DNA from 2 places in the Mesorhizobium sp. B2-8-5 genome. Region 2 is predicted to be linked to the other one. Evidence: riboswitches for the same ligand, from Rfam matches in the RefSeq annotation. Region 2 holds a riboswitch; the other holds the start of a gene.

Region 1 (15,067 bases), 2.8 Mb from region 2:
CGTCGCCGGGCGTGTCCGCATCAATCGCGACAAAGCAGCGCAGGCCTCCGATCTGGTCAAGCCCGGCGACGTTCTCACCATCACGCTCGAGGGCCGTATCCTGGTCTGGAAGGTGCTGAATTGCGGCACGCGACGCGGTCCGGCCGACGAGGCGCGGCTGCTTTACGAGGACATGTCGCCGGCGCCGACACCCAAGGGCGAGACGGTTCCGGATGCCATTCCAGGCCTGCGCGAGGCCGGCAGCGGGCGCCCGACCAAACGCGAGCGGCGGCAGACCGACCGCCTGCTCGGCGATGATTGAATTGGGCCAGCCGGACCGCCAGCGGCGAGACCGCTGGAATTCTATTCCCCGGGGCCGGCAGTGCCCGAATGCCCTGCCCTTGCAAGCAGCCGGCAAAGGCGTTACCTCAACCTGAAAAAGCCGAGCAAATCGGGACGTTCCGGAGCCTGCAATGACCTATGTCGTGACCGACAATTGCATCAAATGCAAATACATGGACTGCATCGAGGTCTGTCCGGTCGACTGTTTCTACGAGGGCGAGAACATGCTCGTCATCCATCCCGACGAGTGCATCGACTGCGGCGTGTGCGAGCCCGAATGTCCTGCCGACGCGATCAAGCCGGACACCGAGGGCGGCCTCGACAAATGGTTGCAGGTCAATTCCGAATACGCCGAGAAGTGGCCCAATATCACCGCCAAGAAAGAGCCGCCCGCGGACGCCAAAACCTTCGACGGCGAGGCCGGGAAGTTCGAGAAATATTTCTCGCCGGAGCCCGGTGAAGGCGATTGATGCTGGCGCCGGCGACGCCGGCATGACGCGACGTAACGCGACCGATACAGTTGCTGTCTTGACAGGCAGCGACCCCGTTTGGCGTTAGCGAACGCAGCAAAACCTTGATTCTTCCGACTTTTTGTGTTACATCAACGAAACATGCCGGTGACACAACGTCGATTTATGGCGCTAACGCCCCAAATCACTGAAAGGTGAGCTTTTAGATCCGGACCAGAGCGATCTGGGGCAGGCGGCCGCATTCGTGCGGTATGCCGGTCCCTGCTTTTCCGGTGGGTTCATCCTGTTGCGCGGCTAATGGTCGGCTATCGCCGACCCCATCGGTTCGAGCCGGCATGATGCCGGCTGCACAACTAAGGAGTTCAGGGCGTAATGGCAACGATCACCCCGCAGAAGAAGTCCAACGCGGCCCGCCACGGGTTCAAGACCGGCGAGTTCATCGTCTATCCGGCGCATGGCGTCGGCCAGATCGTGGCGATCGACGAGCAGGAAGTTGCGGGTCACAAGCTGGAACTGTTCGTCATCGATTTCCAGAAGGACAAGATGCGGCTCAAGGTACCGGTCGCCAAGGCGACCTCGATCGGCATGCGCAAGCTGTCGGAAGAGGACTATGTCGACCGCGCGCTGAAGGTCGTGCAGGGCCGCGCCCGCATCAAGCGCACCATGTGGTCGCGCCGCGCCCAGGAATATGATGCCAAGATCAATTCCGGCGACCTGATCTCGATCTCGGAAGTGGTGCGCGACCTTTACCGCGCCGACAACCAGCCGGAGCAGTCCTATTCCGAGCGTCAGCTCTATGAAGCCGCGCTCGACCGTATGGCCCGCGAGATCGCCGCTGTGAACCGCATGTCGGAGACCGAGGCGGTTCGCCTCATCGAGGTCAACCTCAACAAGGGTCCGAAGCGCGGCGCCAAGGCCGACAACGAAGAATCCGAACAGGAAGAAGCTGCCTGAGCTTTTTCGCTCATTGAACTACGAAGAACCCGGCCTCGCGTCGGGTTTTTTGTTTGGGCTTAAAGCATGTCTCCCGAAAGTGGACCCGGTTTCGGGACAAAGACATGCTTAAAATCAAAACTTAAAGCAGGTCGCGTGAATCCTTTTTCACGCGACCTGCTTTAATGCATGTCGCGCAAAAGTGTGCAGCGGTTTTGCGACAACGACATGCATGAAAACAAAGCCTTGAAGAAGCGGCGGCCCCCGCTCTTTACCCGGACCTTCGGTCCGGTCTCCCCACAAAAGGGGAGGTAAAGGACTCAGCCGCCAGACTCCTTCTGCGCTTCTTCCTGCCGCAGCGAGGCGATGAAGCGCTTGGTCCGCTCGCGCTCCGGATTGTCGAACACGACCGAGGCTGGGCCTTTCTCGACGATCGAGCCGGCATCGAGAAAGACGACCTCCTGCGCGATCTTGGAGGCGAGCCTCAGATCGTGCGTCGCCATCACCATGGTTGTGCCTTCGCGGGCAAGCTGCCCAAGCACGTCGACCACTTCCTGCGCCAGTTCCGGATCGAGCGCCGAGGTCGGCTCGTCGCAAAGCAGCACGCGCGGCGACGGCGCCAGCGCCCGGGCGATCGCCACACGCTGCTGCTGGCCGCCGGACAGCGTCGCCGGCCAGGCATCGGCCTTGTGCGCCATGCCGACCTTTTCGAGCAGCGCCATGGCCCGCTCGCGCGCCCTTGGCTCCGGCCATTTCAGCACCGTCACCAGCCCTTCCATGACATTCTCGATCGCGGTGCGATGCGGGAAGAGCTGGAAATTCTGGAACACCATGCCGGTCTGCAGGCGAATGCGCTGGATGTCCTTGGCCGGCACCTTGATGCCCGGATGGAATTCCAGCCCCTCCTCGCCGATGCGCAAAGCGCCCGACGTCGGGATCTCCAACAGGTTGATGCAGCGTAAGAGCGTGCTTTTGCCGCCGCCCGAAGGGCCGACCAGCGCCGTCACGCTGCCCTCGTCCAGGCTGACGGTGACGCCTTTCAGCACCAGATTGTCGCCGAAGCGCTTTTCGATGTTGCTGAGGCCGATCATGCGTTGGCCTCCAGGAACCCGCCATAGCGGTTGAGCCGCACCTCCAGCCGCGCCTGTAGCGCCGACAGCACCGAGCTCAATGCGAGATAGAGCGCCGCCGCCTCGACATAGAGGATCAGCGGCTCATATGTGGTGGCGACGATGCGCTGCGCCGCCTGGAACATCTCGGGCACCGTGATCGCCGCCGCCAGCGAGGTATCCTTGACCAGCGAGATGAAGGTGTTGGAAAGCGGCGGCACCGCGACGCGGCCGGCTTGCGGCAGGATCGTGCGCCGCATCGCCTGGCTCCAGGTCATGCCGATCGAGTAGGATGCCTCCCATTGGCCTTTCGGCACCGAGCCGATGACGGCGCGAATGATCTCCGACGTATAGGCGCCGATGTTGAGCGTGAAGCCGATAAGCGCGGCGGGAAAGGCATCGAGCAGGATGCCGACCGACGGCAGGCCGTAGAAGATCAGGAACAACTGAACGAGCAGCGGCGTGCCGCGAAAGATCCAGACATAGAAGCGAACCAGCGCAACCAGCGGCTTTGGACCGAACAGCCGGATCAGCGCCGTCACCAGTCCGGCGATGAGCCCGAGCGCGAAGGACAGGAGCGTCAGCGGCACGGTGAAAATCAGCGCCGCCCACAACAGCGTCGGCAACGATTCCAGCATCAATTGCAGCCAGTGCGGCACGGAGCGCTTCTCCCTTCCAGATACGGCGGCGCGTTCCCCCGTCTGGACTGACTATCATGCAAAAACCGGCGGGCCGTCAAAGACGGCGGCGCATGAATATCGTGCAAAAAATAACGGGCCGTCTTTGACGGCCCGCCGGTTTCCGAACAAGAGGACGATTGCCTTACTTCGAAACGTCCTGGCCGAAATATTTGTCGGCGATCTTCTGGTAGGTGCCGTCGGCCTTGATGTCGGCCAGCGCCTTGTTGATGGCCGCGACCAGCTCCGGATCGCCCTTGCGCACGATAACGCCGGAATAGTCGGCATTCTCTTCCTGCGCGGCGATCTTCACATTGGCGTCCGGCTTGTGCTTCTTGAAGTCGAGGAAGGACAGGCTGTCGTTGATGGTGGCGTCGGCGCGGCCGGTGAGCAGAAGCTGGATCGACTGGTCGAAGCCGTCGGTGCCGACGAGCTCGGCGCCATTGGACTCGGCGAGCTTGCCGAAGTTGGAGGTCAGCGACTGCGCCGACTTCTTGCCCTTGAGGTCGGCGAAGGTCTTGATGTCGGTGTTGTCGCCGCGCACGATCAGCACCGCCTTCGAGGCGATGTAGGGATCGGAGAAGTCATACTTGGCCTTGCGCGCATCGGTGATGCCGACCTCGTTGATGACGGCGTCGTAGCGGTTGGCGTCGAGGCCGGCGATCAGCCCGTCCCACTTGCCTTCGAGGAACTCGACCTTGACGCCGAGCTTGTCGGCGATGGCCTTGGCGATCTCGACATCGAAGCCGACCAGGGCGTTGGATTCGTCATGATAGGTGAAGGGCGCGTAGGTGCCTTCGGTGCCGACCTTGATGACGCCCGCCTGCTTGATCTGGTCGAGATTGGCGCCGGCATGCCCGGCCGTGACCGCCAGAACCTGCAACGTTCCGGCGACAAGGAGCGATTTGAGCCATTTCATTTTTCTGTGATCCCGTTTTGACCGGTGCCCCGGCGCGATTGTGAGAGCCGGAAACTGACAGATAGAAGGCCGCGAAATAAGGAACCAGATTTCAAAAATCGGCTCTTCCAGAAATCCGTTTCTCAAAATTGCCTGATAACCGCCAACCGACTCTTTCGGGCCGATAACAAAACGTTCCCGCTGGCAATATTTGCCCCCTCGGACGGCGGAACCATCGATGCGCCTGACACGTTGCATGGCTGTTGTAGGGCGCGGCGGCATCTTTTCAACCGCTGTAAGCCCACTCACCACCAAAAGGAGCCGGCATGATCGAGGACGCGGCAGGACGGACGCTGGTCCGGGCGGCAATGAAGGCTCCTTATCTCGAGCGTGACGAGGAGCATGTCCTCGCCTTGCGCTGGAAGGAAGAGAACGACCAGCACGCGTTGCACAGGATCACCGTCGCCCATATGCGCCTGGTCATCTCGATGGCCTCGAAATTCCGCCATTACGGCCTGCCGCTCGGCGACCTTATCCAGGAGGGCCATGTCGGCCTGCTCGAGGCCGCCGCCCGTTTCGAGCCCGCGCGCGAAGTGCGCTTCTCGACCTATGCCACGTGGTGGATCCGCGCCTCCATGCAGGATTACATCCTGCGCAACTGGTCGATCGTGCGCGGCGGCACGAGTTCGGCGCAGAAGGCGCTGTTCTTCAACCTGCGGCGTCTGCGCGCCCGCCTCGCCAACGGCGCCGAGCCGCTCTCCAATGCCACGCTCTATCGCGAGGTCTCGGCCGCGCTCGGCGTTCCGGAAGCCGACGTTGCGATGATGGATTCACGCCTGTCCTCGCCCGACAGCTCGCTCAACGCGCCTTTGGCCGATGAGAACGGCGCCGCCGAGCGGATGGATTTCCTGGTCTCCGAAGACCCGCTCCCCGACGAGATCGTCGGCGACCGGATCGACATCCAGCGCCGGGCTGTCTGGCTGAAGAGCGCGCTCGGCGCGCTCAACGCCCGCGAGCTTCGCATCATCGAGGAGCGCAGGCTGAGCGACGACGGCGCCACGCTGGAAGCGCTCGGCGAACAGCTCGGCATCTCCAAGGAACGCGTCCGCCAGATAGAGGCCCGCGCCATGGAAAAGCTGAAGCTGGCTCTTGTGAAGCAGAATCCGGAATTTTTGGCGGAAGCGGCCTGAAATTAATGTAATTAAAAAATCAAAGATAAGAAATTTATTAAATAAGAATATATTCGCCGTCGAGGCGATTTTTCCTCGGTAACGCATATTGATTGTGAGCTCTTTAACAGACCGCTGCGCCGCAATCGGCTTTTTTGACGCCTCCAGATCATAACATATGGGGGATCTGCCATGCTGCGATGCTGCGCGCTCCTTGCAGCCCTGTTCCTCGTGGGCCTCACGACATTCGAAGCGCACGCCGATCGAAGGGTTGCCCTCGTCATCGGCAATTCCGAATATCGCGAAATCCCGGCGCTCAAGAATCCGGACAAGGACGCGGAAGACGTGTCCAATACGTTCCGGCTGGCCGGCTTCGAGGTGTTCGCCGCCAAGGACCTGACCAGGCTTCAGTTCGAAGAGCGGTTCCGCAACTATCTGGCGGCAGCCGACGGCGCCGATCTCGCGGTCGTCTACTATTCGGGACACGGCTTTCAGATCGGCGGCGAGAATTTCCTGATTCCGGTCGATGCGTCGCTGAAAGATGCGGCCGACATGGAGGTCCAGGCGATCAAGGTCGACGACATATTGCGGCAACTGCGCTCGAGATCGAAGATCCAGATGATCATCCTCGACGCCTGCCGCAACAATCCCTTCCCGCGCAAGGACTATTGGCTGCGCGACCAGTTGATCGTCGCCGGCGACAGCGGACTTGCGCAGGTAACAGGTTCGCAGAACACGCTGATTGCCTATGCAACCGAGCCGGGGGCGGTCGCCTATGATGGTTCCGGCGATCTCAGCCCGTTCTCGTCGTCCTTCTCCCGCCGCGCGCTGGCGCCGGACCAGGAGATACGCTCGGTCATGGCGGCCGTGCGCCGCGACGTGGTCAAGGCCACCAACGGCAAGCAGGTTCCGTGGGAGAACTCCTCGCTGATCGACGATGTCGTGCTGATGCGCGGGGCGGAGCAACCAGCGCCACCGCCTTCCGACGCGCAGCAGAACGAGCAGGTGGCGGAGCGCGGAATCCAGGTTGGCGATGTCGCCGAGGCGATTGGAAGTCGCGATATCCGCGTCCCGGTCGGCGTCGGCCCGGTTCCGCTGAAACTGGTCTTCCGGCCAAGGATGCCTCGATCAGCCTCAAGCTTGCGAGCTACCCGGCGACCGGAACGCTGTCCTTGCCCGGTCGCGTCCTGTCGCCGCAATCGAGCCTGATGGCCGCCGAGGTCGACAATCTGCGCTACGAGCCGCAGATCGGCTCGGCCGCTCCCGTCGAAGTCGGCTTCGAGATCCGTGTGGGCAACGCCGCGAAGCGGGCGACGATGAAACTGTCGCCGGGCGCCGACCCTTGCGACCAGGCCGCCGGCGAGCCGCTCGACCTGCAGGGCGTCGTCTCGGGACGGTTGCCGAACGAGATCGGCGGCGGGGCTCTCGAGACCTGCGAGGCGGCGGTGAAGTCCTACCCCGACATTGCGCGCTTCCGTTACGAACTGGGGCGGGCGCTGCTGGCGGCGGGCAGGATCGACGAGGCCAGGCAGGCCATCCAGGAAGCCGCGGACAAGGGACATATCCGCGCCCTGTTTGCGCTCGGCTCTATCGCCTCGTCCGGAACAGGGACGGCTGTCGATGCATCGAAGGCGAACGGCCTCTATTCGAAGGCGTCGGACAACGGAGACCCCTACGCCCTGGCCGCCTGGGGACGCGCTTTGTTCAATGGCATCGGCGTCGAGCGCGACACCGGCAAGGGCCTGGACCTGCTGCTCCAGGCAGCGGCGATGGGACATGTCGACGCCATGAAGGAGCTTGCCGTGATCTTCACGGAAGGCCGCAACGGCGTGCCCGCCGACCCGGCCCGCGCCCTGGCTTTCCTCAAAGCCGGCATGGAGCGGCAAGACGTCTATTCGATGGGCGTTCTCGGTCTTTCCGCGCACCCCGCGCGCACCACCCCCGTGGTCATGGCGTGCAAGGCCCCGAAGGTCATCACGAAGATAAAAGTGGTGCGCGTGCCCGTGTCGAAACCGAAGACCGTCACACCGACAATTCCGGGGGCACCAAAGGTCAAGCCGATGCCAACGGGAACCGGGAGGACATCCTGGACTGGTGGCAGTAGCCGCGCTGCCAGCACCGGCGGTGGCAATACCGGCGACGGCGAAGGTGACGGCGGCGACACCGGTAGTGACGGCTTGTGAAGGACAACGGCTCCCGGCCCGGGCGATTGTTCAAATAGCCGACGGCGCCTGGTTGGTGCGAATTCGCAGGTCCCTACCTGTCGGTGACGATCTTGACCTTGTCGCCCGACGACACTGTCGCGCCCGGCGACATGGCGTTGAGCACGCGGAACAGGTCGAGCTTGCGGTCGACACCGACCATCTGCGCGGCGAGCGAGCCCATGGTCTGGCCGGCCTGGACGGTGACGACCCTGATATGCAGCGGCTTCAGCGCCGCCTTCTCGGCCGGACTCAGCACGCGGAAGGAGCCGCTGACCGAGCGCGCCACCGGGTCCAGCGAAGTGCTGGCCGAGGGCGCGGCCGTCAGCAGCCTGTAGACTTGGCCGCCGGCGCGGATCACTGCGATGTCGAACTGCCAGCCTTGCGCGCTGGCATGCGCCGTCGCCGCATCGTTGCCGTTGATCGTCTCCTGGCGCACGCTGGCGTCTTCCAACCCCGCCACCCAGCCGCTGCGGATGTAATCGGTGAGCGAGACGGACTTGTCGATCGCCACGCCGTCGAAGCGGATGGCGATGTCGCCCGGCCCGGTCGCGGTGACGGCGGCCGCCGAATTGTCGATGACGAAGCCGTCCGGCACCGTGAAGGAGACGCCGAGATTGGGGTGCATGAAGGTCTGGCCGCGCACATAGCCTTCTTCCGGCGTGTCGCCGTAAAGCAGGCCGTCGATGCCGGCCAGAAATGCGTCGCGGTCGCGCGTGCCGACGCCGGGCGGGCCGAAATTGCGCGCAAGGCGCTGCGCCAGCTCGATGCGCTGCGGCGTGTTGGGGTGCGTCGCCAGGAAGTCGAGGCTGGCGTCGGTGGCGCCGCTGACCGAGCGGAAATCCGTATAGGCCGACATCGACTGCAGGAAGCGACCCGCCGCATAGGGATCGTAGCCCGCCTCGCCGATCGACTTGATGCCGATGGCGTCGGCCTGCAGTTCCTGGTTGCGCGAGAATTGCGCAAGCCTGAGCTTGCCGCGGATGAGCGCCGCCTTGGCCGTCGGGCTGTCGCCGAGCACATCGGAAACCACCTTGGTCGCCAGGCCTTCCTCGGCTTCGAGTTGCTGCCGCTGCAGGCCGTGATTCGCGGTGACGTGGCCCATCTCATGCGCGATGACCGCGGCAAGCTCGGACGAATCGTTGGCCAGCGCCAGCAAGCCGCGCGTCACATAGAGATAGCCGCCCGGCAACGCGAAGGCGTTGACGTTGGGTGAGTTGAGGATGGTGATGCGATAGGTTTGGGTAGGGTTCGCCGACACCACCGTCAGATTGCCGACGACCTTGGCCACCATGCGTTCGAGCCTGGGGTCGGAATATTCGCCGCCATAGGTGGCGAGAATCCGCGGATGCTGCGCCTTCGCCATTTCGGCGAGCTTGGCGTTGGCGACGACATTGTCGACGGTGATCGGCTTGTCGGAAGGCTGGAAGCCGCTTTCCTGCACGTCCGGCGGCGTGAACATCTGGCAACTGGCCAGTACGGCAACACTCGCCAGCGCGAGAAATCGTGCCAGCGGCCTCATCCAAACCTTCTCAGCGCCGGTCGACAGATCGGCTTCCTTTCGAACTCTTTCGGCAAATCGCTGCCCAGCCGGACTAGCATGGCCGGACCTAGCCACACTCCCCCGGACAAGGCAAGCAAACGCCGGATCGCCCGTTGCCGGTTTGGCCGTAAATTATGTCCGCTTCCAGGCAATATGTTGTGATCCGGCAACGGTGCCGGCTCGATCGCCGATATAGCGCCGGAAGGCGTCCGGTCCAGACCGATCGAAGAAATCATCCGCCGGCCCGGTTGCCGCGATCGTGCCTTCGTCGAGAAAAGCCACGTCCTGGCCGATGCGGCGCGCATCTTCCGGCTGATGCGTGACGAACAGCACCGTCATTTCGCGCTCGGCATGGATGCCGGCCATAAGGTCGAGCATGTCGTCGCGCAGCGCCGGGCCGAGCGACGCGAAAGGTTCGTCGAGCAGCAAGACTGGCCGGTCGCGCAACAGCACCCGCGCCAGCGCCACGCGTTGCCGCTCGCCGCCGGAAAGCTCGCGCGGCAACCGCCTTTCCTTGCCCGCAAGACCGACCCGCGCCAGCGCCTCGGTGACGTCGGCGCGATCGGCATCGCCGAGTTTGAGCGACGGCGAGCGGCCGAGCCCGACATTGGCTTCGACCGAAAGATGCGCGAACAAATTGTTTTCCTGGAACACCATCGACACCGGCCGCGCCGAAGGCGGCGTGTTGCCGAGATCGGCGCCGCCGATCAGCACCTTGCCCGCATCGGGCGTTTCGAAGCCGGCTATCAGATTGAGCAGCGTCGACTTGCCGGAGCCGCTCGGCCCCATGATGGCGGTGATCCTGCCGGCCGCGAATTCGGCGTCGAAACTGAAGGAGGATTCGCCATAGCTGAACGAGACGCCCTCCAGCGCGACGGTGAGGCCCTTTTGCGCGGCGGCGCCATCGATGCTCGTCGTCATGACTTTCCTTCCCGCCCCAGCCAGTCGGCGGCGACCACCAGCATCAGGCAGACGAGGCCAAGCAGCAAGGCAAGCCCCGCGGCGTCGGCTGTCCGGTAGCTGCCCATGCGCGCCAAAAGCAGATAGGGCAAGGTCTGCACGGAATCGCTGCCGAACAGCGCGATCACGCCGAGATCGCCGAGCGACAGCGCCACGGCGAAAGCGAAGCCGGTGGCCAGGGGCCGCCTGAGCGACGGCCAGTCGATCAGGCTGAGCCGGGTCCAGCCGGATATGCCGAGCGCCAGGCAAAGCCGCTCGTGGCGCTCGCTCGCCGCGTCATAGGCCGGGCGAATGGCGCGGATGGCGAAGGGCATCGCCATCACCGCGTTGACGGCGACGACCATGGCCGGCGCGACGGCGAAGACATCGGTGACGTGGCGCAGCGCCAGGAACCAGCCGGCGCCAAGGACGATTGGCGGCACGACCAGCACGAAGCCGGCGCCAGTGTCGGCGGCATGTTCGAGCAGGCCCATGGCGCCGCCTGCCCGGCGCCGCAGGGCCAGCGCGCGCCGCGCCGCGATCAGCGCCAGCGACAATGTCACGCTGAGCAACGCCGCAAGCAGGGCGAGGCCCGCGCTGGTGAGCGTCGCGCGGCGCACCGCCTCCTCGTCCGCCAATCGGCCGAGGTCGGCCTGAAGGCCTGAAAGCACGGTCGCCAGCATCGGCCCGGCGACGAACAGCAGGGCCAGCGCGATGAGGCCGGCGTTCAGCACGCTTTCGGTCCGTCCCGCCGAAAGGTAGCGGCGTGGCGCCACCGGCAGATTGGCATCGCCGACCGTGTTGGCGCCGAGCCGCGTGAGCGCAACGACCACGACGAAGGTGAGCGCGATCTGCAGCAGCGTCAGCACCACGGCGCGCGCGGGATCGAAGTCGAAGCGCAGCGCCTGGTAGATGGCGACTTCCAGCGTCGTCGCGGCCGGACCGCCGCCCAGCGTCAGCACGATGGTGAAGGAAGTTATGCAGAGCATGAAGACCAGCCCGGCGATCCCCGGCAGGGCCGCGCGCAGCACCGGCCATTCGATCAGCCGGAAAGCCGGCCGGGCTCCCATGCCGAGCTGACTCGCCAGCCGCCACTGGTCGGCGGGAACGGTGCCCAGCGCCTCGAGGAAGAGGCGCGTGGCCAGGGGCAGGTTGAAGAAGACATGCGCGACAAGGATGCCGGAGAGGCCGTAGATTCCCGGCCAATCCCCACCGCCAAGTTCGGCGAAGACGCCGGCAAGATACCCCGCCCGTCCATAGAGCGCCAATATGCCGAGCGCGGCGACGATCGCCGGCAAGGCCAGCGGCACGGTGAACAGCTGCAAGATCAGGCGACGCCCGGGAAAGGTCGGATGTCTCGACAAAGCGCGCGCGACCAGCAGCGCCGGCGCGACCGACAGCAGCGTCGACAGAGCCGCCTGCCACAGCGTGAAGCGGGCGACGCGCAGGAGGTAGCCGTCGAAGGCGGCGGCAGCGCCGGAGAGATCCTGCGCGCCTTCGAGGACAAGGCCGGCGAAGGCGCCGCCAATAAGGAAGCCGATGGCGGCAAGGGCGATGACGCCGGCGGGGATGCGGGAGTCACGCGCGTGTCGCACGCTGCGCCATTTGAGTTCGAGCTAACGAGCGCCGCGTTCCTTCGCGCCCCCCTCTGTCCTGCCGGACATCTCCCCCTCTAGGGGGGAGATTAGCAGCTTCGACGCCCCGCTTAGTCCTGCAGCATTGGAGATTGGCGAAAGTCGGCGTGACAGCCAATCTCCCCCCCTGAGGGGGAGATGTCCGGCAGGACAGAGAGGGGGGCCTCGGCGCAAGCATCGCAGCCCTACTTGCTCATCACCGCCAGCCACTCATCCACCCAGGCCTTGCGGTTGGCAGCCACTTCCTCGGGGCTGAACAGCAAGGTCTTGGTCGGCTTGACCAATTTGTCGAAGGCCGGGTTGAGCGGCTTGTCGGTCTTGCCGGCCGGGAACATCCAGTTGGTCTCCGGAATCACGTCCTGGAATTTCGGTCCGGTCATGAAGGCGATGAACTTTTGCGCCAGCGGGTTCTTCGCGCCCGTCGTGGTGATGCCGGCAACCTCGATCTGCAGGTACTCGCCTTCCTCGAAAGAGGCCGCCTGATAGCGCTCGGTGTTCTCGGCCACCATGTGATAGGCCGGCGAGGTGGTGTAGGAGAGCACCATCGGCGCCTCGCCCTTGGTGAACAGGCCGTAGGCCTCGCTCCAGCCCGGCGTCACCGTCAGCACCTTCGTCTTGAGCTTTGCCCAGGCCTCCGGCGCCTTGTCGCCATAGACGGACTTCACCCACAAGAGCAGGCCTAGGCCGGGCGTCGAGGTGCGCGGATCCTGGATGACGATCTTGTCCGTGCCGGCGCCCTCCACCAGGTCCTTCAGGCTCTTGGGCGGTGTCTTCAGCTTCTGTGTGTCATAGACGACGGCGAAATAGCCATAATCGAACGGGACAAAAGTGTCGTCGCTCCAGCCGCCAGGCACGTTGATGCCGGAGACTTCGCCATGCGGCGCGAACAGGCCGCTCGCCTTGGCATCCGCCGTCAGGTTGGTGTCGAGGCCGAGCACGATGTCGGCCTTGGTGCCGGCGCCCTCGAGCTTCACGCGGTTGAGCAGCGCCACGCCGTCGGCCACCGAGACGAATTCGAGATCGCAGCCGCATTCGGCCTCGAACTCCTTCTTGACGGCCGGGCCCGGCCCCCAGTCGGCGGTGAAGCTCTCATAGGTATAGACGGTGAGCTTGTCCCTTGCCTCTGCAGGCGCGACGCTCGCCAGAAGCGAGACAAGACCGGTTGCGAGAATGAGATTGGACAGCATTGCGCGCATCGGCGCCTCCTTCGTTCGAGTGACAAGGATTGAGGCGCCGGATGGTCCGAAACGTCTAATCCCTCCGCCGGTACAAACCGGATCAGGTTCAGCGGGTTGGCTTGATCGCCTCTCAGCCGGATCACGTCCGGCACCCCGTTAGAGCGTTTCGACAGATAGGCCCCGCCGAAGCGGCGCGCAAGCGGAAGTTTGCCGGGCAGCTGATGTTCGGACGGCAGGCGCGCAACCGAAGCGCGGGCCGTCCGGCTTCCGTTTCGCTTGGAGGGCTGGTAAGGGCCACGGCCATGGGCACATTCACCATCCTGCTTGGCGGCGAGCTTGTCCGCACGCCCCGGCTCGAACGCCAGATCGAAGGTTCGCGCGTCATCGCCGCCGACGCCGGCATCGGCCATGCCCGCATGCTTGGACTGGTGCCGGAGCTGTGGGTCGGCGATTTCGACTCGGTGCCTGCCAATCTGCCGGATGATCTCGCCGCCGTTCCGCGAAAGGTCTTTCCGGCCGAAAAGGACATGACCGATGGCGAGCTCGCCATAGCGGAAGCGCTCCAACGCGGCGCCACCAGCCTTGTGCTGGCCGGCGCCTTCGGCGGCAAGCGCGCCGACCATGCTTTCCTGCACCTGGCGCTGGCCGTGCGGCTGGCAGAGGCCGGCACCGAGGTCTTGCTGACCAGCGGCGCGCAGGAAGGCGTTCCCATCCTGCCTGGCAAGGCCGGCTTCGACTATGACGACGGCACCTTGTTTTCGGTGCTCGGCTTCTCCGAGCTCGCCGGCCTGACGGTGACCGGCGCCAAATGGCCGCTCGACCGCGTCGAGGTGGCGTTCGGCTCCTCGCTCACTATATCAAACGAGGTCAAAGGGCGGCTCGACATCGCGCTGGAGCGCGGCCGGGCGCTGCTTCTGGCCCACCCCTATCCTCTTCCAGAAAGCTGACATTCCAGACATGGCGCCGCCACTCCTCAATCTCGACGGCATTAAACTGACCTTCGGCGGCACCCCGCTGCTCGACGGCGCGGCGCTCAGCGCATCCGCTGGCGAGAAGATCGCGCTGGTCGGACGCAACGGCTCGGGCAAGTCGACGCTCCTCAAGATCGCCGCCGGCATGATCGAGCCGCAGGACGGCGAGGTGTTCCGCCAGCCTTCGGCGACCGTCCGCTATCTGCCGCAGATGCCGGATATGGACGGCTTCGCCGACGTGCGCGCCTATGTCGAGGCGGGCCTCGGCCCGGCCGACGATCCGCATCGCGCCACCTATCTGATGGAGCATCTCGGCCTTACCGGCGAGGAGCGTCCGAACGACCTTTCCGGCGGCGAGGCGCGCCGCGCCGCGCTTGCCCGCGTCATGGCGCCGGAGCCCGATATCCTCCTGCTCGACGAGCCGACCAACCATCTCGACCTGTCGGTCATCGAATGGCTGGAAGAGGAACTCGCCCGCACCTCCTCCGCCGTCATCCTGATCTCGCATGACCGCCGCTTCCTCGAGCGCGTCACGCGCGCCACCGTCTGGCTCGATCGCGGCCAGACGCGGCGGCTGGACAAGGGCTTTGCCCATTTCGAGGAATGGCGCGACCAGGTGCTGGAAGAAGAAGAGCGCGAGCAGCACAAGCTCGGCCGCCAGATCGTGCGCGAGGAGCACTGGCTGCGCTATGGCGTGACCGCCAGGCGCAAGCGCAACATGCGTCGCCTCGGCGAGTTGCAGACCATGCGCCAGCGCTTCCGCAGCCATCGCGGCGCCGAAGGCACTGCCACCATGGTGGCGAGCGATGCAGCCGAATCCGGCAAGCTGGTGATCGAGGCCAAGGGCATCGACAAGAGCTTTGGCGAGCTCACCGTGGTCAAGGGTTTCTCGACCCGCATCCAGCGCGGCGACCGCGTCGGCCTGGTCGGCGCGAACGGCGCCGGCAAGACGACATTGTTGAAGATGCTGACCGGCGAGCTGGCGCCGGATGCCGGCACCGTGCGGCTCGGCGTCAATCTGGAG
Region 2 (15,067 bases):
GCGCCTTCGGCGCCGCCAAAAGAAGCGGCCTACCGGCGGCCGTGCCCGGCGATCAGGACTGGTCGCTGGTCGCCGACGTTTTCACAAAGATCGGCGGCACGTCGGCCGAGATGGAGGCTATCTCGAACGCCAACCAGGACTTCCCGGGCCTGTGCCCGGCCATGGCGAGATTCTATGAGGCCGCCCTGTTACTGCATGGCGAACCCGGGTGGCACATCAAAACCGCGCTGCTTCGCGCCATCGTTGAGAATTAGGCTCCGCACCGGATTTCCGGACGGGTTCCGGCGCGACACCGCGTTCCTTCGTCCTCTCAGGCGCCCAGAAACCCGTTGCTGAAGTACGCCTCGATGTCCGGCTTCTCCTTCAACGCCTTGCCATTGCCGTCGAGCAATATCCCCGAGGCAAACAGATACCCGCCCATCGCCTCCATCTTTGCCTTGTCCATCGTACCGATGGCGCCGTTGGCACTCTTCAGGAAATGGCCGTCGTTCAGCGCCTTCAGCGAGGCGTCGATCAGCGCCGGGTTGGCGAGTGTGTCCCTGTTGGCGGCGATCAGCAGTTCGCCCGCCTCCAGCGCCTGATCGACCGCGAAGGCATAGCCGCGCCGCGTCGCCTTGACGAAAGCGGCGGCGGCTTTCGGATTGGCGCTAAGGAAGCCGTTGCTGGAGACGATCAGCGTGGTGTGCTCGTCCGGCACGCCGTAGTCGGCGTAGCGAAAGCTGCGCTGCTTGAGGCCTTTCAGTTCCGCTTCGACACCTTCCCATGTCGAGACTTCGAGCGTGAAATCGACCGAGCCGTTGGCCAGCGCATCGTATGCGGACGTCCCCAGCGTCACGGTCGAAAAATCGCCCTTGCCGCCGTCATGGCGGATGATGGTCCGCAGCAGCGCGTTTTCCCAGGCGCTGCCGAAGCCGCCATAGGTCAGGCCGTCAAGATTTTTCGGGCTCTTGATCGCCGCGCGGTCGGCGTTGAAGACGACGCGGCCGGTCTCCGACTGGACGACGGCGTAGACGGCCTTCAGGTCGGCGCCAGCACTCTTCTGGGTGAACAGGCCGAGCGAGCCGGAAATGCCGAAATCGGCGACACGGTTGGCGACCAGCGTGCCCGAGCCGGTATCGCCATAGGGCAGGATTTCCACGTCAATGCCGGCGTCGCGATAGAAGCCTTTGTCGCGGGCGACGAACAGACCGATGTGGTTGGTGTTGACGGTCCAGTCGAGCGCGACCGTGATCTTTTGCGTGGTGGCGGCACGGGCGTGCGTGACGGCCCCGGCAAGAGGCAGGCCGGCGGCCAGAAACAGCGCCTGGCGGCGGGTCAGATCGGTCATTTCAATTCTCCATCGGATGGTCGGAAATTCGGATCGGACTGGCCAAGCAGCGTGTCGAGGATGCCTGCCTCGATCGCCGCGGCCTCGCGGGCAAGCGCCGCGCTCTCGGTGCGCGGGCGCGGCAGCGGCACGGCCACCTCACGCACCACGCGCGCGGGCCGTGCCGAAAGCACATAGATACGGTCGGACAGAAGCACTGCTTCGCGCACGTCATGGGTGATGAGCAGCGCCGTCCAGCGATAGTTTCGCCACATCGTCTCCAGCCAGCGCTGCATGGCGGCGCGGGTGAGCGCGTCGAGCGCGCCGAACGGCTCGTCGAGCAAAAGCATGTCGCGCTGCTGCACCACGGTGCGCAGGAGCGCGGCGCGCTGGCGCATGCCGCCGGACAGTTCGGCCGGCCAGGCGCGCTCGAAGCCGGCAAGGCCGAATTCGGCGAACAACGGCGCCACGCGCTCGCGCGCCGCGCGCCGCTTCATGCCCTGGACTTCGAGCCCCAGCGCCGCATTGTCGATAACGCGCCGCCACGGCATCAGCGCGTCGCGCTGCGGCATGAAGGCGAAGCGGGCGCCATCGAGCGGCGCGCCGTCGAAGCGCATCTCGCCCTCGCCCCGGATCGCGCCGGTGAGCAGTTGGAACAATGTCGACTTGCCGGCGCCGGAAGGACCGAGGATCGAGACGAACTCGCCCGCGCCGACATGGAGAGAGACGCCGGCCAGAACCTCGAGCGCGCCGAAGTTCTTTCGCACGTCGCGGAGCTCGAGCCGGGTCATGGCCGGCCCTCCCCGACAGGCTTGCCGCCGTCGCGCCCCGCCCTTTCGCCCTCTGCATTTTCCCAGGGCATGGCGAGACGCTGGACGAGCACGGCGAGGCCGAACAGCGCCAGCGTCAGCGCCGAGCTGACCGCGACGGCGGCAAGCACCAGGTCGGGGCGGAAATTGTTCTTGGCGCTGAGCATGTAGATGCCGAGCCCCTTCGCGGCGCCCGCGTATTCGGCGAAGATGGCGCCCACCACGGCATAGGTGATGGAGATGCGCAGTCCGGCGAAGAAATAGGGCAGCGCCGACGGCAGCCGCGCCAGCCAAAAGATGCGCCAGCGCCCTGCTCCCATCGCGGCGAGCATCTGGCTGATCTCCTTGGCCGTGGCGGCATAGCCTTCGACCAGCGCCACCATCATCGGGAAGAAGGTGACCAGCGCCACGAGCAGGATTTTTGGCAGCAGCCCGAAGCCGAACCACAGCACCACCAGCGGCGCGATCGCCACCAGCGGCAAGGTCTGGCTGGCGATCAGCAGCGGGAACAGCGCCCGGCGCAACGGGGCCAGGAAGTCGACCAGCGCCGAGAGGATGAAGGCGGCAACGAGCGAGCAGGCAAAGCCCGCCAGCGTGGCGCGGATGGTGGGCAGCGTGTTGTCGGCAAGCGCCGAGCGGTTCTCCCAGGCTTGCGCCAGCACGCGCGAGGGCGCGGGGAGCACGGTGGACGCGATGCCGCCGAGGCGGGCGTAGAGCTCCCAGGCGATGAGGAGAAGAGCGAAAGCGATGGCGGCGGGGAAGATCCTGGCGAAGGCGGAAGCAAGGGCTGATCTCCCCCGCAAGGGGGGAGATTGGACGGCACCCCGGCTTTCGCCAATCTCGGAAGACTCTTCTTGCGGTGTAGAACCGAACGAAACAGCCATCACATCTACCTCGGCAGCGCTACGCGGCTCAAACCGCGGTCGGGCTGTTCGCCGAAATCGTTATGTCGAGCGTCACGTGGCCCGCGCCGGGGCCGAAGCGGCAGAAGGCTTCGGCGAGCGTGGCGAACACCGCGCCGGCATCGCCGCGCAGCCTGGTGCAGAAATTCTTCGAGCGGTCGAAGACGCCGGAGTTTTTCAGGAAGTCGATGCAGCCATAGATCTCGTCCATGTGGTCGCCGGTGCCCATCACATAGAGCGAGAATTGCGCCGCCACCGGCTGGTCGGTCGAGGGCGTCGCCTCGACGGCGCGGAGCGCGGCGCGCTTGCGCTCCTCAAGCGGAATCGCCGGGCCGCCTATCTCGTCCGAGCGGCAGATCGGGTCGTCCGGCTCGCCGGGGCAGCCGCGCGAGACCGCGGCCGACAGCACGCAGTGCCTGCCGCTCTTCGCCGCCGCGACGAACAGGTCGCGCATGGCGGGAAAAAGCACTTCGGGCGGCCCGACCAGCAGCGTCGAGATATCGTCGGTCTCGATCCTCAGCCTGTCGCGGTAAGGATCGAGCGCGCCCAACGCGCCAAGGATGACGCCGACGAAATCGTCAGCCATGGGATAAAGGGAAATCTGTGCGCCGGAAAACATGGCCCGCCTCGCTCCGCTGGTATTATCCAGATCAGCTTTAGGGTCCGGAGGCTTGCCGCCGCCATCTCAGCCCCGACCGTACGGAGCACCCCTGTGGATGGCCGCGTTAAAGCACTGTTCGAGCGAATGGGAAAGCGGTTTTTTGCGAGGCCAATTGAGCCAAGGGCCCCATCTCCCTAAGGGAGATGCCGGGTTACAAGATTTTCGCAGATTTCTTATAACCGCGGTATCGCAACCGCAGTGTCGTTCAAAATGTACGAATCCGGCTTGATTGTTTTTCGTACATAAAGTACGATATTTCCCTTCCTTTGAGGGGACTTGCTTGAATACCGCGAACCGTGGCGCTTTCGCCGACCTCTCCCGCCCTTTGCTCTCGCCACTGCCGTTCGCCGAGCGCGAACGCGTTGCCGGCGCCTGGCGCATGGCCAGCCAGGACATCGCCGACGACATCCGTTTCATCCGGCAATATCTGAAGGTGATCGCCGAGAAGGACGAGCGGCTTTCGACCGGCACGCTGGTGCATGGCCGCGCCTATGTCGAGGCCTGCGCCGCCTGGCTCCCGGAGACGGTGGCGCGGTATCTGCGCAATCTCAGGCTGATCAGCGAATGCGAAAGCGCGATGATCGCGGCCCGCATGAGGTTTGCCCGGTCGAGCGATGCGTGGTGAGGCAGGCAGCTCCCCCTACAACCCTTGGGCCGCCCGTCGAAAAATGCATCGTTTCATACAATTGGCAATTGGTGGACGCGGCTGAGCGGCGGGTGGTTAAATTCGTCTCAGGCGAAGGAGGGTAAAGCCGCGTACCAGGGAGGAACTCGTTTGATGGACCAGCGTATCGACATCGACATACAGCCTGACGACCAGCCCTACGAAGTCACGTCATTCGCCAGAAAGCATGGCCTGACGATCCCCGTCGCGGACGCGGTGCTTTTCGCCAGGGGACCGTCGCCGTCGCGGACCGCCTGCGATATGGCGGCGCTGGCCCTCATTTGCGCGGTCGCGCAATACGCCGGAAAGCAAGGGAGACGATAGCCTCCCCTACCAGCTGAACTGCAGCCCCACATTGCCGCCGACCTGGCTGCCGGCGAAGGCAATGCCGAGCGTGCTGGTCAGCCGGCCCCCATGGTCGAAGCCCTCGCTCAGCACCGCGGCGCCCGTGATGCCGAAGGCATTGGCATAGCCGGCATTGCCCCAGTTGACGCGCACACCGAAATGCTCGCCCTGGACGAGATCGGGCGCTGCGAGCGCGGCCGAGATCGAGGCGTTCTCAAAGGCGCGCGTGATGCGGTTGTCGATGTCATCGACGTGGGCCGCGAGCGCCGTCTTACCGACCTCGGTCATCTCGCCGCCATTGCCGTCGTCGACCTGCTTCTTGGTCACGCCAGTCTGGGCATTGATGCAGGTGTCCGTGCCCGGGCTATAGTAGTAATTGGCTCCATAGGCGGAGCAGATCTTGACATACGCGACTGCCGCCTGGGATGGCGCCGCAAGGAGCGTTGCCGCGCCGAGGATCGCCGGCGCAAGAAGATATCTGAACATTGATTGCCCCTCGGTCGCGCTTACCAGGTGAACTGCAGGCCGGCATTGCCGCCGACCGTCTTGCCGGAGAAGCCGACGCCCGCGGCGCCGGCCAGCCGACCGTTGCCGCCAGGCATGAAGCCCTCGCCAAGAACCGCCGCGCCGGTGACACCCATGGCGTTGGATTGACCGGCATTGCCCCAGTTGACGCGCACGCCGAAATGCTCGCCCTGCACCAGGTCCGGGCCGGCCAGCGCTGAGGCCACCGATGCACCCTCGAAGGCGCGCTGGACGCGGCGGTCAATGTCGTCGACCTTGCTCGCCAACGCCGTCTTGCCGTCGACCACACCGTCCTCCGTCAAGCTGCGCGTCTCGCCCGTGTTGGCATTGATACAGGTGGCGGTGCCGGGACTGTAATGGTATTGCGCGCCATAAGCCGTGCAGACCCTGACGTACTCGACCGGCGCTGCCTGGCAAGGCGCAGAGAGACCGCCCGCCACAGCTAGAAACGCAAATGAAATGACACGGTTGATACCCCGCATGCCTGATCCCCGAAGTTGGATGTTGAGAGAAAGCCTCGCATGAAAAAGGCGCATGCGAGCGCGCGGAGTCAACTGCGCCTTCCGCTCAATGCCTGACTTTTACTGGGAGCATTTCATCTATTGAACACATATTGCAGCCAAGCTACAGTAAACAGTTCAACCTGATCAGTAATTCCCCGATGATTTGCAGCTGTGGCGTCGAGGCTTATTAACACTCTCTAATATCAAGCGATGCCGGGCGATCTGCCCGGCAGGCTCGCCGAGGTGGGCCCGCGCAGCTGGCGCAGGCCGCGGCTTTGCAGGTCGCCGTCGCCGGTGGGTCAACTATGCGGCAGACGGTCTGACGACTGCCCGTAATCCTTTAGGACGCGATCAGCCCTTGGCTTTCGACTTGGGTGGCGCCTTGGGGGCCTTGGCAGGCTTCTCCGCCTTCGCGGCCTTCGGCTTCTCGACCTTGGCGGCAGCGGCCTTCTTGGCGGCTTTCTTCGGCCTGCCCGCCTCATCGATCTCGGCCGTCGCCTGGTCCCAGTGCTCCATATGCGCGCCTTCAGGCCGGCCGGCCTGCTCCCAAATCTCGTGCGCGCGTTGGCGAATGCGTTCGTGCCTGTCGTCCGTCACTTTGTCGCCTCCTACGGTTTGGGACTGTTCCCCAGCCAAACATTAGCCCAATTTTCGCGTGCCGTCTTGGGTGTAGACGCGGCGCGCAAACGCATCTTGAAGCAATATCCGGTGATGGCTCACTTCTCGTCGGAAAGCACCGCGATGCCGAGATACGCGGCCTTCTTGACGATCAGTCCGGCCAGGTCGGCGTCGGAACGATCGGTTCCGGTGCGCTCGCGCAGCAGCGCGACCGCCTGCTTGATCGACAGCAGCCCATCGCCGCGTTCGGCCAGCAGTCTGTCGACTTGGCGGGCAATGTCAGGTGATTCGACGTGTGGATGATGCATGGCAACGACTCCTTCCGCGCTTCGTTGCCTCCCAAACCGCTGTTTATCTTAGGCCTTATGCCCGGATACGAGAAGAGCCCGATCCTTCCCCGATGCTCCGGGGAGAGGATCGGGCTCTTTCAGGACTAAATCTACTCGATCACCTGAACAACGCGGCGCGTGCCGGGATCGATCAGCACCGTATGGTCATTGACGACCGCATAGCGGTACTGGACGTCCGGAACCTGCTGCAGCTCGACGGTGTCAGGCACGGTCGAGCCGACGCCGAGCTCGAGGCCGAGCACATTGACCGAGGCGATCGGATGCTTGTGGACATATTCCCTGACCACGGTCTGCTGCTCGGGGGTGACGATCACCTCGTCCGCGGCCGCGATGCCGATGCCGGCCATCAGAGCCAGGCCGGCGACAGCTGGAATGAGGGTGGTTTTCATCGTTTATCTCCTGTTGCGTTGGCGAGCTCCGCCTGGCCTCCGCGGGGCGGAAACACGGGCAGGTCGAACATGGGAGCTCCCGGGGCAAACGCCGCCGGCAGGGTGTTGTTCCGTCAGCCACGACTAATTGATTTGGCGGAACCTTCGCATCGGCTCTGCATTGGAAGGCATTGAAACTGCCCAAGTCTTTGAAAATCAAAGGATGCCGCAGTCATGCAAGAAGGCCCCATCAGAAGCGACATCGAACTTCGGGCCCCCGTGGCCATTGCCGTGGGCGCCGGCTTCAAGCGCGAGATCGCCACGCTCACCGGGATGCAGAACTTTCTCAAGGAATGGCCGCAGGCCACGCGGGGCGATAGCTACGCCAACGCATTCCGCGCCTGTGAGGCGGCGCGGACCGGAGAGATCGATCTCGACAAGGCGCGGCAGGCGTTCCTGGTCTTCGCGCGGAAGGCCGGAATCGAATGGACCGGCGCCGATCCGGTCGCGGTGCTGCGCGAAGCAAAGGTCAGGCGAAGCCGGGTACGCGAAAGCCGGGCACAGAACCGACACGTGCCTGGATAGTCCCTCGCCGGTCAAAGGCCGGTCGGCAGCGACGGGCATGACGCCCGCAGGGCCAGCGGCGCCCGCTGGAGCGGCAGCGTCTGTTGATCACGCCTCACAACGCGTATGACGACCATCCGCCAGGACGCCGTGCGCATTGGCCTTGACCGCAAGTTTTAGGATTTGGCCTGCGAATCCCGGATCAACCGGGCGCGCCCTGACGTCCGTTGCATCCGTTTGCCTGCAGACCGCCGCCTTGCGGCTGGAGGTCGACTGGATCGATCGGGATTCGGCTGGAGGCCGCTGTCAGCTCGGTGCCGATTCGCCCGGGGCCTCGGTGACGAAGGACGCGGCGATCAGATCGTCCGCGTCTATGCGTAGGGAGCCCTCGCCGCCCCCCATGATGGCCGCGACCTTCTGGAAGGTCTTCATCTCATGCTCGGTGATCCGGGCGTCCCGCATCCTGGCTTTGAGATCGGCGACACGCATCCCGAGCGAACGGGATGTTCCGATTTCTCGTTTCGACATGTTGGTCAGTCTCCTCCCCCAACCCGTGCCTGTTTCGCCGCCGCCCGATTCCCGCATCCTGCGCATGCTTGTGTTCTCTATGAGGCAATTTCGAACACAGCAGCGGCAACGCGAGCCCGGAACGAAGGTTCCGTTAGCATGTGGTCACGAATTAATACTGGTTAACGGCCCGGCCGCAGTCCGCGGCAAGGCCGTCAACTCAGCTGCGAATGATCCTACTGGATGACCTGGACGATCTTGCGCGTGCCGGGATCCACGATGACCGTCTGATTGTCGACGACGACGTAACGGTACTTGACGTTCGGTACCTCGTGCAATTCGACGGTGTCGGGAAGGACGCTGCCGATGCTGAGCTTGACGCCGGGAAGCTTGACCGACGCCAGCGGCTGCTTATGCACATATTCGCGGATGACCGTTTCCTGTTCGGGCTGGATAATAACATCCTCGGCGGCGGCGGCGCCGATGCCGGCCAGAAGCAGCAGGCCCGCGGCTGCGGTTGTGAGGTGCATTTTCATCGATCTTCTCCTTGATTTGGATAGATTGCCTCTCACGCTGCGCCTGCGATTTCACAGCCGGTAGGCAATGTGCGTAACGCCGGCCGACAAGCCTTGTTCCTGCAAAAAATTCGCCGACACCATTTTCGGGGGAACGTCACAGGCACGTCCGAAGAAACGTCACCGGCGCGCGGCGCGGCAATTTCGGAACAATGCTTTTCGGGCCGGGTTTTCCTAGTGAAGGGACCGAATTTTCCGAGGAGAAATCCCATGAAACATCTGCTTATCACAAGTATGATCGCGCTCGGCGTCGGTTGCGGCGCCGCGATGGCGCAGACCGAATCCGCACAGCCGAGCGGCGGCGACAATTGCGCGGCCGGCACGGCCGATTGTCAAAAGGGCGGCAAGGCCGGCGGGCAGGCTCAGGGCGAGACGAAATCGAAGACCGAGATGAACGCTCAGGGCAAGGCCGGCGCCAACACCGAAGAGCAGGCCCAGGGCACGGCCAAGATGAAGACCGATGAGCAGGCCCAGGGTCAGGCCGGCGCCAATACCGACCAGAATGCTCAGGACAATACACAGCTGAAGAAGAAGCAGGCTCAGGGCAAGACCGGGACCAGCACCGAGCAAAACGCTCAGGGCAACACCAAGATGCAGACTGAGCAGAACGCGCAGGGCAAGACCGGTACGACAACCGAGCAGAATGCCCAGAACAAGACGAAGACCCAGACCGATCAGCAGGCCCAGGGTAAGTCCGGCACAACCACCACCGAGCAGAACGCTCAGGGCGGCAACACCAAGATGCAGACCGAGCAGAACGCGCAGGGCAAGACCGGTACCAACACCGAACAGAACGCCCAGGGCAACACCAATGTCGAGACCGACCAGAACAAGACGGCCTCGATCAACAACGTGACGGTGGAGCAGAAGACGCAGGTCACGCAGATCATTCACGAGACCAGGGTCGAACCGGTTCGCGACGTCAGCTTCGACATCTCTGTCGGCGTCGAGGTTCCGCGGCACAAGGTGCGTCTGCACCGCCTGCCGGCGCGCATCGTCAAGATCGTGCCTGCCTACGAATCCTACGAGTATTTCGTGCTGGCCGACGGACGTATCGTCATCGTCGACCCCGACACTTACAAGATCGTGCTGATCCTGACCTGATCCGGATAGCAGGACAGACAAGGGCCCGCCACGCGGCGGGCCTTTTTGCGTGCAGAGACAACCGAACACACGGGCAATCGCCTGCGCGTGTTCATTAGGCATGCGTTGAATGTTGAGCCTCGGGAACGATTTGGCGCAATTCCCAGTTGTCACACCGGAAGTCCTGCGTCCCTAGTCCCTATCGGATCGGACGAAAGGGCGATGGGCCCGCCGGCAAATCGTTCAAGCTTGCGGTCCACTAGGAAAAGGTGCATGGGTCGAGATGGGTAGAGATATGGGCGAGATCGTCGACGACCGAATGTGGCCGCGGCGCTCGGATGGGCAGATGTATTTTCCGCAGTTTCTTGTGGGAATGGTGGCAACGCTTCTGGTGATCCTCGGTTGGACTTACGCCTCCACGGGATCTGTCTGGATGGCGATCGGCTGGACATTCCTGGCGGCAGTGGTTCTGCAGGCCGGCTATTTCGTGGCCGTGCTCTGGCTCGTGCATGGCGAGACCCGCGTGACCGACGAACGCAAGGCGGACGCAAGCTCGGCACCGGCCAAGATACCCGGCCCGTTCGAGCGCGACGGCATCATCCACGCTCTCATCTTGTGGCTGTTCCCGAAACTGCTGCCTTAATCGCTTTGAGCGGCGCTTTGCGGCCGGGCTGCTGACCGACCGTCTTTTCGTTTTCGAGAGGTCGTCGCACCGCAATAGCCGGCGCTCCGCATTCTCCGCTCGAACGCAGGGACCGGGCTACGCCTCGGTGCTAAAGTTCCGAGGCGCCATCAAATTTGTATTGTCGCCGGCGGGCCGCCTTTCACCACGTCAATGCGGCGCAACGCAAACGGCCGGCTTGCAGCCGTCGGAACCGTGGTCCGAGCCGGCTGCAATCCTGTGGTTCGCCGAGTTAACGCGCGGTGGCCGGCGAAGCCGAGCGGACCGTCTCCGAAGACGAGAAGACGACGAAGCCAAAGACCAGCACCGCAGCGGCGACGATCAGCGAGCCGATCGCCACGACCGGCTCGATCTCCGGATGGCCTGCCGCCAGCATCCAGTAGAGCGCCGGCAGCATGATCACGATGCCGACCGTATAGAGGCCGTAATGGATCATTGCGATGCGGCGCTCGGCCTTGGCCGGGTTGAGCGCATAGTAGCCGCCGAAGATGGCGCTGGTGACCCAGCCAAGAAGGTTGATGTGGGCATGCGCGGGAAACGCACCGTGATCGCCCGAAATCGCCATCTGCAGCCCGGCGGCGATGCCCAGAATAAGAAAGACGATGGCCGTCTTGAAGAAAAGCTCCGATACCCGTGGCATTTTGTTGTCCTCCCAATGCCTCTGTAAACCCGACTCCGCGAAGTCTACATCCTGCAAGCCATATTAGCCATGGCGTACCTAAGTCAGTGGGGCTTCGGGCGAAAGCCGCGAGATTGTCGACGGCTTTGCAAAAAAATGGCCCGCCTCTTTCGAGGCGAGCCAAAAAGGAGCCGGGCTTGAGGTCGGCCCCATCCAGGTTGCCACCTGAATTTCAGACGGCGCTAACGTAACAGAACCCGGAATTTATTCCACCGCTATAGCGGACTGACACGGTAGGGTTTTCCGACCTTGAACAGCGCAAGCCCTTGCCGATCGGCCATCGGAACCAAGGCACTACCAGACAGGACGTCGCCCCCTTTTCAGCCGGCGGGTGAAAGCATGGGCTTCAGCGTCCCATCCTTCTGCTAGAACCGATGGTGCAGCACGGCAAGGCGATGCGCCTTGCACGTCCGCAGCATTTGAGCAATGCTTCGCGACGGGGGTGGTTTCCGTAATTTCGGAAGCACGATTACATGTTCATTGACTACTACGAACTTCTGGAAATAAGCCCGAACGCCAATTCTGAGACCATCGAGCGGATTTTCCGCTACTTTGCCATGCGCTATCACCCCGACAATCGGGAAACAGGCAACGAAGCGCGCTTCAGCGAGATCGTGGAAGCCCACAATACGCTGCGGGACCCAGTCAAACGGGCTCAGTACGACATCCTTTACCGGGAGCATCTTGGCCTTCGTCACGAACTCACGGAAGGAGCCCGCGACGGCGGCGGCATGGAGAGGGATACCGTCATCCAGGCCAATCTGCTGTCGCTCCTCTATGTGAGGCGCCGGCGGGACGTCAACAATCCGGGCATCGGTGACGACGAGCTCGAGCGCCTGTCGGGCTGCCCTCGCGAGCACCTGGAATTCCATCTGTGGTACCTCAAGGCGAAGGGCTTCATCGGCAGGACCGAGAACGGGACGTTCGCGATCACCGTGGAAGGCATCGATCACGCCGGGACCAAACAGGGCCGGGATCGCCCCGACGCCACCCGCCTGCTCGATCACGCGAGTTAGGCCGACCATCAAAAGCCCGCCGACTGGCGCCTGAACCAGTGGCGGGGCTCGATGAAGGAACAGCTACATCCCTATCCCTGAGGAATCGACTGTCGTCTTCTCAACTCCCCATATCTGGGCTCGGTTCGCCGGGGGCGGCGGAGTCTAAGCCATGCACCATGACGGGCAAGACGAGGAGTGCAGGGTTACATTGGCGTTGTATTTCGCCGAATACAAGGTGACCGAGGTCTGACGTGCCGACGCATTGGACCGGTGCCGACCCGTCGGGGTGATTACGAGGACGCCTCGCCAACAGCTTGTTTGAAGCAATACCCGCGTGGCTGGCGTTCGAACATCAAAAGTTGTTGCTGGCCTGTCGTGCCAACGATAAGTGTATCGTAACACGATATTTTGCGCCGAACATCCTCACCGCCAGGCCGGCGCCATGCTTTTCATCGCCCAGGAAAGCAAGCATTCGTGAAATCAGGTGGCAACCTGTAGCGGGAGCCGACACCAACAGTGCGGCTCCCGCTTTGGCTCGTCTCGATCGAGGCGAGCCATTTTCTTTCTGAAATCGCGAGTGCACGGCCGGCGACATACCGACAAAAAAGCCGCCGGGCGGGCCCGGCGGCTTTTCGTTCATCCTCTGGTCGGTTCGCCCGGCCTTACGGTGTTGTCGCCGTGGCGGCGGCTTGCGCGTCGATCTTGCCCGCCAGCGTGTCCTTGGCCCAGGCGGTGACGTCGGCGTCGACCGGCTTGTTGGCCATCTCGGCAAGGGCCGCGTCCAAGGACGCGTCAGTGGGGGGCGGCGCGTTGTCAACCGCGGCCTGGGCATCGGTGACCGCCTGATTGTCGGCGGTGATTGCCGTGTTCTGGGCGTCAATCTGCCCCTGAACCTCGGCAACCTGCGCATCGAGAGCGGCCTGCTGCTCGGGCGTGAAGCCGGTCGTGTCGGTCGCGTTGAGATCGGCGAGTTGCTGAGTGAGGTCGGCGAGTTTGCTCTGGTCGGTGGTCAATTGGGCGTTCGCGGCGTCGAGCTTGGCCTGCGCGTTCTTGGCCGCCGCGGCCTGAGTCACGTAAGCTTGGACGCCGGCGAATTTCTTGCTCTTGGAATGCTCGTAGGCGCTCAGATTGCGCTTCAGCGAGTTCAACCGGCCGAGCTTGGCATGAAGGTTCTTCTCCTTCGACGTGGCGGCCGTGGTCGTGTTGTCGGTCGAGCTGTCGTCGGACGCGCTGTCGTTCGAGGCGCTGTCGGTGCCCTTGTTGTGCCCCGGAGCCGAAGCCGACTTGCCGTGCGAGGCGCCGCTGTTGCCGTTGCCATTACCACCGGCATTGCCGCCGCCGTTTCCATTGCCATTGCCGCCGCCATTACCGCCGCCATGGCCGTTGCCGCCGCCATTGCCGCCAGCGTCGGCAAGCGCGGGGGCCGCGGCAAGCGCCAGAATGGCAAGAGATGCCAGAAGTGTCTTTCGCAATGTCATTTTGCTTCTCCGCAGATGAATCGTCGTCATGGCCCAACCGCTAGGCAGCCTCTTATGAGAATTTCCTAACGGCGTCGGATAAACTTTAAGCAATTGCGGTCGCGAAATGAGAGCATGGCCGACGCGGCCCGGCGATCTCCGCCAGATAGCGTGTTAACGCATTGAAATTTAATGAAAATACAAAGGGCCGAGCGCGCTTGGGCCGTTTGGAACAATGAGGGCCCTTGTCTCGCCAGACCATGGTCCCAAGGACATTCCCGCCCGGGCGAAACCGTGCAAACCCGGAACGTCCGCCCGGCGCGACGCGCCTAAAGCGAAGGATCCGAGGCTTGCGTGTCGCCTGCATCCTGATCCGTGGGTACCGCGGCGCCCGGCTCCTGGTGTTCACCTGAACCGGTCGGGGAAAGGACCGTCAGATCCATCCGAGCTATGCGGGACGCGGCTTTTCCTTGCGCATTCGGCTCGCTGTCATCCGTCTCGCAAACCGAGGCCTTTGCAAGGTGGCCAACGCTTTCGCCACTCTTGCCCGGGAAGGCTTCCGACGACGCAGGAGGTTTGCTCGGATGATGCACCAAGCCGGTGCGTGCTGGCTTCCAACAACAGAGGTCATGGCTGCGCTTCCGATATGGATGACAGGCAAATTCCTAGTTTAGCACTCCGGGCTGGCGCGAAACTTACACGATTTAGAGATCGCTAATGTTCCAGCTTGATATTGGGCGGCGATCGACCTTCTAGCCGCCGACCAGCGGCACGGTCACCGAGGTGGTATAGCTGATCGGATAATCGCTGAAATAAGGAAAGCTGATGACGAAGGCGTAGCTGGCGTTGACGTGCGCCATGCGGAAGCCGCCGCTCGCCGGGTCGGTGGTGATGGTGACGTTCACGTTCTGCAGGCCCAGCGCCTGCAGTTTCTGCGTCGCGACCGCCTGGATGTCGGCCTGCGTCAGCGTGTTGTTGAGCTGCAGGGAGCGCGCGGAGGCTTCAAGCGCATAGCGCACGCTGGAGATGTTGTTCATCGACCAGCCAAAGGCGAAGATGCCGAACAGCAGCATGATGAGGAAGGGCGCAACCAGCGCGAACTCGAGACCGGCGCCACCCGAGATGTCGCCGACAAATGCTTGACGTCTTTGCTTAGCGGACACGGACCACCTGCAGATGACCGATCGACGTGTCGCGCGGGAAGACGCCGAAGATGAAAGGCGGCTTCCAGGTGCCCGACGCCTGGATCTGGACGAAGACCGAGGGCACTTTCGGCCCGCTGCAGATGGTGGTCGAGGTGACCACGGTCGTTCCGCATTTGTAGGCACGGCTCACCGCGATCGCCGCATCGTCCGGTTTGTGTTCCCAGCTCGCCAGCGCCGCGGCCTGGGTGGCGCTGTCGTCGGTGCCGCCTGCCATGACAAGGTTGGCGGCCGTCTTCACCCCTGCCCGCATCGCCAGCGAGCTGGTG

What was found. A riboswitch is a leader RNA that binds a small molecule or an ion and turns the genes downstream of it on or off. The one in region 2 is predicted to bind thiamine pyrophosphate.
Region 1: linked by a shared signal. The riboswitch ahead of thiB (thiamine ABC transporter substrate binding subunit) and the one ahead of FJ430_RS24845 (YkoF family thiamine/hydroxymethylpyrimidine-binding protein) in region 2 are both predicted to bind thiamine pyrophosphate.

What each region holds. Positions count from the first base shown of each region.
Region 1 covers NZ_CP083951.1:1,355,970-1,371,036, reverse strand. The annotation lists gene FJ430_RS06630 (RNA-binding S4 domain-containing protein) at 1-301, shown strand, start outside; gene fdxA (ferredoxin FdxA) at 453-791, shown strand; gene FJ430_RS06620 (CarD family transcriptional regulator) at 1,164-1,745, shown strand; gene FJ430_RS06615 (amino acid ABC transporter ATP-binding protein) at 2,045-2,815, opposite strand; gene FJ430_RS06610 (ABC transporter permease subunit) at 2,812-3,492, opposite strand; gene FJ430_RS06605 (amino acid ABC transporter substrate-binding protein) at 3,656-4,429, opposite strand; gene FJ430_RS06600 (RNA polymerase factor sigma-32) at 4,735-5,598, shown strand; gene FJ430_RS06595 (caspase family protein) at 5,770-6,786, shown strand; gene FJ430_RS06590 (tetratricopeptide repeat protein) at 6,786-7,760, shown strand; gene FJ430_RS06585 (M48 family metalloprotease) at 7,834-9,300, opposite strand; gene thiQ (thiamine ABC transporter ATP-binding protein) at 9,454-10,242, opposite strand; gene thiP (thiamine/thiamine pyrophosphate ABC transporter permease) at 10,239-11,855, opposite strand; gene thiB (thiamine ABC transporter substrate binding subunit) at 12,080-13,081, opposite strand; TPP riboswitch at 13,133-13,238, opposite strand; gene FJ430_RS06565 (thiamine diphosphokinase) at 13,375-14,019, shown strand; gene FJ430_RS06560 (ABC-F family ATP-binding cassette domain-containing protein) at 14,030-15,067, shown strand, end outside.
Region 2 covers NZ_CP083951.1:5,040,459-5,055,525, forward strand. The annotation lists gene FJ430_RS24825 (hypothetical protein) at 1-254, shown strand, start outside; gene FJ430_RS24830 (ABC transporter substrate-binding protein) at 311-1,327, opposite strand; gene FJ430_RS24835 (ABC transporter ATP-binding protein) at 1,324-2,097, opposite strand; gene FJ430_RS24840 (ABC transporter permease) at 2,094-2,918, opposite strand; gene FJ430_RS24845 (YkoF family thiamine/hydroxymethylpyrimidine-binding protein) at 3,028-3,636, opposite strand; TPP riboswitch at 3,627-3,739, opposite strand; gene FJ430_RS24850 (hypothetical protein) at 3,959-4,303, shown strand; gene FJ430_RS24855 (hypothetical protein) at 4,457-4,666, shown strand; gene FJ430_RS24860 (porin) at 4,673-5,173, opposite strand; gene FJ430_RS24865 (porin) at 5,194-5,694, opposite strand; gene FJ430_RS24870 (DUF2934 domain-containing protein) at 6,067-6,312, opposite strand; gene FJ430_RS24875 (hypothetical protein) at 6,432-6,641, opposite strand; gene FJ430_RS24880 (DUF1236 domain-containing protein) at 6,773-7,072, opposite strand; gene FJ430_RS24885 (DUF982 domain-containing protein) at 7,286-7,636, shown strand; gene FJ430_RS24890 (hypothetical protein) at 7,922-8,143, opposite strand; gene FJ430_RS24895 (DUF1236 domain-containing protein) at 8,359-8,658, opposite strand; gene FJ430_RS24900 (DUF1236 domain-containing protein) at 8,908-9,801, shown strand; gene FJ430_RS24905 (exopolysaccharide production repressor protein) at 10,076-10,423, shown strand; gene FJ430_RS24910 (hypothetical protein) at 10,695-11,102, opposite strand; gene FJ430_RS24915 (DnaJ domain-containing protein) at 11,615-12,157, shown strand; gene FJ430_RS24920 (hypothetical protein) at 12,802-13,617, opposite strand; gene FJ430_RS24925 (TadE/TadG family type IV pilus assembly protein) at 14,349-14,759, opposite strand; gene FJ430_RS24930 (TadE/TadG family type IV pilus assembly protein) at 14,749-15,067, opposite strand, start outside.